3 regions of the Aquimarina sp. EL_43 genome follow, and region 2 is predicted to be linked to each of the others. Evidence: riboswitches for the same ligand, from Rfam matches in the RefSeq annotation. Region 2 holds a riboswitch; each other region holds the start of a gene.
What was found. Region 2 has a riboswitch for cobalamin ahead of NNL09_RS23025 (TonB-dependent siderophore receptor). Riboswitches for the same ligand answer to the same signal wherever they lie in the genome.

Region 1 (2,275 bases), 4.6 Mb from region 2:
TTCGGATTTTAGCTTTTCGATTTTACTTTCTGTGGTTGTAGATCCTTTTACCGTATCCTCATTGGCAATTCGATTTATTGCCAATGGTAATCCTAACCATCCACAACCTAGTATGCTTATGTGTTTAGACTTCTTCACTGATTCTAATATGGTTTGGTGACATTCCCAGATAAACCGTAAGGATATGTTCCCACGTGGTTGTATCCTCTTCTTTTATCCAAAATGTGACCAGGTGTTTTCCTTTTTTATTTTTTAGACGTATTGCCTTGGTAAAGATAGTAGATTTTTTAAGCCAGATCACTTCTGCAACACTTACTTTACGATCGGCAATCTCTTCTGAAATGTCTTTCGGGATTCCGGCAATTGTTAATTGTAACTGAAGCTCTTCTCCCGTAATTTTTACCTCATAATCATCAGTATAATCGACATGGTGAGGTAATTTTATTTCAACGGTAGCTGTGTCGTATTGTTGAACCACAATACGTTTTGGTTCTTGAAATAAGTATTTAAATAGAGGATAGAGATGTTGATCTGAAGCAAAAGACCGCGCTACTAACGCTTCTCCGAGTTCTGGATCTATTTTATCTTTAAAAACAATTGGTGCTATAGTTTTCTCATTCTCTGTGGCTAATTCTGGCCATCCTTCTTTATATAGTAAATACTCTTCGACGGGTTGATCTTCTTCTAAATGGGATTTCAGAATTGAAACGGCTTTATCGGGAGTCAGGTTTTTATACCAATAGTTTCCAGGTTGTACAATCCAGGTCGGTGCATCTTCACAACGACCATTGCATCTTGTTTTTATCGTATGTGTAGTATCCCAAAGCCCGTTATTACGCAAATATGCTCTGGCTTCTCGTATAGCGATTTCACTATTTGCTTTTCGGCAGGACCCTCCATCACAAAATTGAAAGGTGGTGTTTACTTTACTTATATTTTTTCCCATAATTAAAAGAAATTAAAAACAGGAAGAGAAGTCAAAAATAGAATTGCTTTAGGTATACTCATAAAGCTATTCAGGACCAACTCTTTACCCGAGAGTTAATATTATATTTTGATTTATGGCAGGTCTCCTGACTTTACACAATTATGATCGCCTTCCCATAGTTGTACTACAGTGGCATATGGATCATAATTTTATATGTGTATTACAGTTGCGGGAACAGTTTTGGATTTTCACCAAATTCCCTTTTCATCTTTTGTTTCCAAAAGAACCGTAAATCAGCAGCGAAGATACTTTTTTTGTTTAAATAAACGATTGGATAACATCTACACGTTTTGTTAAAGTTGTTTTAGGCACTATCTCTATTGTAAAGTTAAGGCTTTGATAGACTCGTATAAGACATTGATGAATATGTAATGCTTCCTGATAAGATTGAGGACGTTGGGGATCGTTGATATAAATTTCTTCCCATAGAGGCATTAAAAATACAGTAGATGCATAATGTGTTTTGAACGGAAAGTCCAGCAGATATTCTGGAATAGGATGAGATTTTGCTTTTAGATAGGCAATAATATCAGGTAATCCTCGATCTACAAATGTATTTTTTTTAATAGGAAGCTGTAGCTCTTTAATCGTTTGTTGATAGACGAGGCTTGCAAAGCAAGGAAGGTCTCCCCACGGAGTTTTATTACTTTTTATCTGTTGTTGTTCAAGTATTATTTTTCTCGAAATTTCAGAAAAACATTGATATCCATTAGCTTGTAAAGCCTGGATTAAACTTGTTTTTCCGGTTCCCGGTGCTCCGGTAATGATATATCTTTTGGGCATATTTTTTTTAGATGTTAGAATTTAGACCGTTTCACTATTAGATTTTAGATCTTTTTCTACTAAATCGAAAAATTATTGTCTTGCTATGTAATAAAGAAAATAGTAAGCCATACAAATTAAAAGAACAAATGTAAAGGTTACTTTTTGATTGATCCTTGCTACTGTTTTTATTTCCTGGTCTTTCAGGATTCGATCATTCGTTCCTATAAACGGTTTATCAACTAATTTTCCGTGATAATAATTAGGTCCGCCAAATTTGCAATCCAGAATCGCAGCCAGCGCAGCTTCGGGATATCCGGCATTAGGGCTAGAGTGTTGTTTACCATATTGTACTACAAAAGAAATTTTATGAAGTTTACCAGTAACCAGTAACATTAGAAATGCCGTAAGTCTAGCCGGGATATAGTTAACCACATCGTCTAGTTTTGCAGCAAACTTGCCAAAATGTATATACCTCTCATTTTTATAACCAATCATAGAATCAAGGGTATTAATCATTTTATA
Region 2 (2,275 bases):
GACTTGTTGTACCAAAAGGAATATTTAGTAAGCTAAATTTACTATACGAACCATTAGCTCCAATAACCGTATGTAGCGTATTGTTAAAGGTATATTTATTATATGCATCAAAAGTATGTACATTACCTTCATATTTTGAAGGAAAGCTAGACCTGGTAAGATCTCTTTCTAAAGAAGCAAAACTGTTTGTAAATGTAAAACTTCCCTTAGGATATTTGATCTCCCAAAAAGATCCTGCTCTTAATTGTTGACTTTCAAACCGGTTATCTCCATCGATTCCTGCAGCAGCATCGAAATCATTTTTATATTGATCTAAATTTCCAAAAAAATGAAACCTGAAGTTATCATTCCATCGATATCCTAACTTGGCATATACATTAAATTTAGAAAACGCATCACTTTCTGCTCCTTCGGCCTCTGCTGCCGATAATCCATCACTAAACTGGTTTCCTATACTTGCCAAATAGTTTACCTTTCCTAAGGTTCCGTTAATCGAAGCCAAGTTTACAAATTCATTAATATCATAATCCTGATCTTCCTGAGATTGATTCGTTCCTATACTAGATTGAAAACTAGCAGCGATTTTTTTCTTACTCTCAGATTTTGTAATAATATTAATTACTGCAGCCGCAGCTCCCGAACCATATAACGTACTCGATGCTCCTTTAAGAATTTCAATTTCCTGTATTTGATTAACAGATAATAATCGTAAATCAAAATCTCCAGAAGAAGTAGAAGGATCGCTAACCGTTACCCCATCTACTCTAATCACTACCTGGCGGTTACGCCCTCCTCGTACATAAACTCCAAGATTTTGTCCTGCTGCACTGCCATTACCATTAATAAATAAGCCAGTTGCTCTTGTAAGCACCGTAGCTACCGATTGTCCCTGGCTACGTTCTAGTTCCTTAGCAGTAATTTTAGTAATTACTTTACCACTTTGTTCTCGTTTTAAACTAAACTTAGAGTCAGAAATAACTACCTCGTCTAGTTCGTTAACCTCTTCATCTATTTGGATCTCCTGTCCAAATACAAAAGAAGATCCCAGCATTAAAAATGCGGTTCCAAAAAATACTTTTTTGTTCATTACTTAAACACTTAATTTTTACAATTACCGGAAAAAAGTATGTAGTTTACCCATACCCAAACCTTTGTCCCGAAAGTTTGATTACATCGAATAAAGGCAGGTCTCCTGGCTCGCGTCTTGTTGTTTACCTTCCCGATCGCCATAACGAGCAGTGGTTATAAAGAATTAACAACAAGCATCCTTTTTAATGTGGACACAGCATACAGTTGCGGGAACAGCTCAGGAATATTGATTAACGATGCTAGAGGTTAGAAATACGATTAAAAATTAAAAAATCGTTATTCATATCTCCATCTTCATTTTTCATTGTACCTGATTCCCTTTTAATCCTCAACTCCCATGATTAAGGAGTATCAGAACCAAAATTCTGCGCGAATGTATTATATTTTAACGAATTTCGGATTACTTTAACAAATAAATAATGTATTCGATTACCTTTGCTTTCTTTAAAACCAATTCAATGTTATATTACATTACAGGAGGAGAACGTTCTGGTAAAAGTGGATATGCACAACGTTTGGCATTACAATTATCTAATACTCCTTATTATCTAGCTACTTCACGCGTATGGGATGATGATCATCGCAAACGTATAGATAGGCATATTGCAGATCGCGACGAAAGTTGGACTTCTATAGAAGAAGAAAAAGAAATTTCTAAAGTTGTAAAAAAGGATAGCGTCGTTGTAATCGATTGCGTAACTTTGTGGCTTACCAACTACTATATGGATACAAAAAATGATGTCCAACTCTCTCTGGCGCAAGCAAAAGCAGAATTTGATAAATTATTAGATATAAATGCGACCATAATTATCATTTCTAATGAAATCGGAATGGGAGTTCATGCTACTACTAAAGTGGGTAGAAAATTTACCGAACTACAGGGTTGGATGAATCAGCATATAGCCAGTCATGCCGATAAAGCAATATTAATGATTTCTGGTATTCCTGTAGAAATCAAAGAATCTAATTAACCAAAAATACGCATGGAATTTATTATAAAACCTATCTTTAACAATAGCCTTGAGGCTACTCTTCAAAACAAAATTAATACTAAAACAAAACCTGTTGGAGCATTGGGGGTACTTGAAACAGTCGCCTTACAAATAGGTATGATCCAAAACACAGACCAACCGAGTTTAAACCAATCTACGATCCTCGTTTTTGCAGGTGATCACGGTATTGCCCA
Region 3 (2,275 bases), 4.6 Mb from region 2:
AGCTAACTTGTCATTTGCAGAAGGGGTATAATCTAACATTAAGGATCCGTTATTAGTCGCTATGCCATAATCTCTCCACCCTTGGGTACGTGTCATTCCTATATCTACTCTATAGCGTAATTTATCCGAAACTGGACCACTAACACCGCCTTCAATATTATAAGTGTCATAACTACCATAAGTAGCTTTAAAATTGGCTTTTTGGTTGTATGTAGGTTTTTTACGGACTATATTTATAATTCCTCCTAATGCCGAATGACCATATAGAACCCCTGCTGGGCCTTTGAGTACCTCTATTCTTTCTACATTTACCAGATTCGTAGAAGGTGCACTTGTAGATATGTTGTGCCTTTCATCTCTAACACCATCAACTAACATAACAAAATTATTAAATCCCCTAATTCTAAAAGTTTGGAAACCTCCATACCTGTTTATAGGCCTTACACCGGTAACACTTTTAACTGCATCTCCGATATCAGAAACATTACGTTGTTGCATAATTTCTCCATTAATACTATTTGTGGTTACAGGAATGTCTATGTTTTTGATTCCTAATTTGTTAACACTTAGTATTTTCTTATTGGTTTTATTGTTTCCTCCATTAATAAACACTTCTTCTAATCCAGTAATGTTTTTTTTAAGTGTTACATCCAAAATGAGAGATTCCCTATCCACAATAATATTTTTAATAGTTTGTTGATAGCTAATGGCAGAGAACAAAATATTATAGTTTCCTTTTTCTAATGAGATCGAATATTTTCCTTTTTCATCTGTAATTGTTTCGTGATTTGTCTGTTGTATAAAAACAGAAACATTAGAAATTCCTTTTCCGGAAGTTTGACTTTTTACAGTTCCGGTAATTGTAATGTTTGATTGTGCATAGGTAATGAAACCCCATAACAATAAGACACTGCATAATACTAATTTTTTCATTTTTTAAATTGAGATTAAGCAGGGAAAAATGCAGAAATAAATAAAGACTACCATTATAGGTTAAAGGCAGTTATTATTATTTTCACTCTTTACCCGAGAGTTAATAATTATTTGGATTTTATGGCAGGTCTCCTGACTTAATTCGGTAAATACCTCCTTCCCATAGCCTTTGCTACAGTGGTTTTATGGTACTACTTTTTTGTGAATCTTACAGTTGCGGGAACAGTTTTGGATTCTCACCAAATTCCCTTTTAATTTTCACCATAGGTGAAAAACCATTTATCGGGCGCAAATATAGTTTTTTTGCTGTTGGATTAAGTTGAAAGGTTGTTTTTTCATTTAAAATAACTGAATATATTTTGCTTTAACACTAAACAATTGTAAATGATAGAAAGAAAGGAGCTTTAGAGAGAAGTGATAAATGTTTTCATTTCTATATACTTTAACTTTGTAGCTTTGTTAATACTATCAGAACATATATAATATCAAAAACACTATGACCTTCCATATTATAGGTATCGGAAATAAAACCCCGGATTTCACAACAGAACAACAACAAAGTATTCTGGATACCCTATTTTTTAGTGGAGGAAAACGTCATTATGAATTAGTTAAAGACTACCTTCCAGAAAATCATGAATGGATAACTATTCAATCTCCGATGTCTCAAGTATTCGAGGCATATGAAAAAGCAACAGTACCAATTATTGTTTTTGCTTCTGGCAATCCGCTGTTTTATGGGTTTTCGAATACATTAAAAAATAAATATCCTGATGCAGAAATTATAACAGCACCCTATTTTAGTTCAATTCAATTATTGGCTAATGCCATGAATTTGAACAGTAATCAATTACAAACCATAAGTGTACACGGAAGAAGCTGGAAAGCATTAGATGCTATCTTAATCCAACAAAAAGAAAGTATCGGGGTACTTACAGATGCAGAAAAAACCCCAGCTATCATTGCAAAAAGACTTTTGGAGTATGGATATGATAATTATGTCATGCTAGTAGGAGAGGATATAGAAGGAGAACAGGAAAAGTTTCAGGAACTAGCGTTGCAAAAAGCTTCAATAATGAAGTTTCACTCATTGAATTGTGTTATACTTAAAAAAACAAGACATCGCCACATTGATTTTGGGATAAAGGATGCTGATTTTAAAGGTTTGCCAGGAAGACCTAAGATGATTACCAAAATGCCTGTTCGATTAACAACTCTACATTACTTAAATGTTCTTAATATTGATACATTATGGGATATTGGTTTTTGTACCGGATCTGTTAGTGTCGAGGCTAAATTAAAAAATAGGGATTTAGATATTATTGCTTTTGAAAAGAGACCA

Region 1: another riboswitch for cobalamin. It lies ahead of NNL09_RS03410 (ferredoxin); the one in region 2 lies ahead of NNL09_RS23025 (TonB-dependent siderophore receptor).
Region 3: another riboswitch for cobalamin. It lies ahead of NNL09_RS03585 (TonB-dependent receptor); the one in region 2 lies ahead of NNL09_RS23025 (TonB-dependent siderophore receptor).

What each region holds. Positions count from the first base shown of each region.
Region 1 covers NZ_CALSBR010000001.1:748,668-750,942, reverse strand. The annotation lists gene NNL09_RS03415 (SDR family NAD(P)-dependent oxidoreductase) at 1-138, opposite strand, end outside; gene NNL09_RS03410 (ferredoxin) at 125-946, opposite strand; cobalamin riboswitch at 1,046-1,234, opposite strand; gene NNL09_RS03405 (AAA family ATPase) at 1,247-1,771, opposite strand; gene cbiB (adenosylcobinamide-phosphate synthase CbiB) at 1,844-2,275, opposite strand, start outside.
Region 2 covers NZ_CALSBR010000001.1:5,379,243-5,381,517, forward strand. The annotation lists gene NNL09_RS23025 (TonB-dependent siderophore receptor) at 1-1,087, opposite strand, end outside; cobalamin riboswitch at 1,165-1,466, opposite strand; gene NNL09_RS23030 (bifunctional adenosylcobinamide kinase/adenosylcobinamide-phosphate guanylyltransferase) at 1,548-2,060, shown strand; gene cobT (nicotinate-nucleotide--dimethylbenzimidazole phosphoribosyltransferase) at 2,073-2,275, shown strand, end outside.
Region 3 covers NZ_CALSBR010000001.1:784,343-786,617, reverse strand. The annotation lists gene NNL09_RS03585 (TonB-dependent receptor) at 1-933, opposite strand, end outside; cobalamin riboswitch at 1,038-1,228, opposite strand; gene cbiE (precorrin-6y C5,15-methyltransferase (decarboxylating) subunit CbiE) at 1,430-2,275, shown strand, end outside.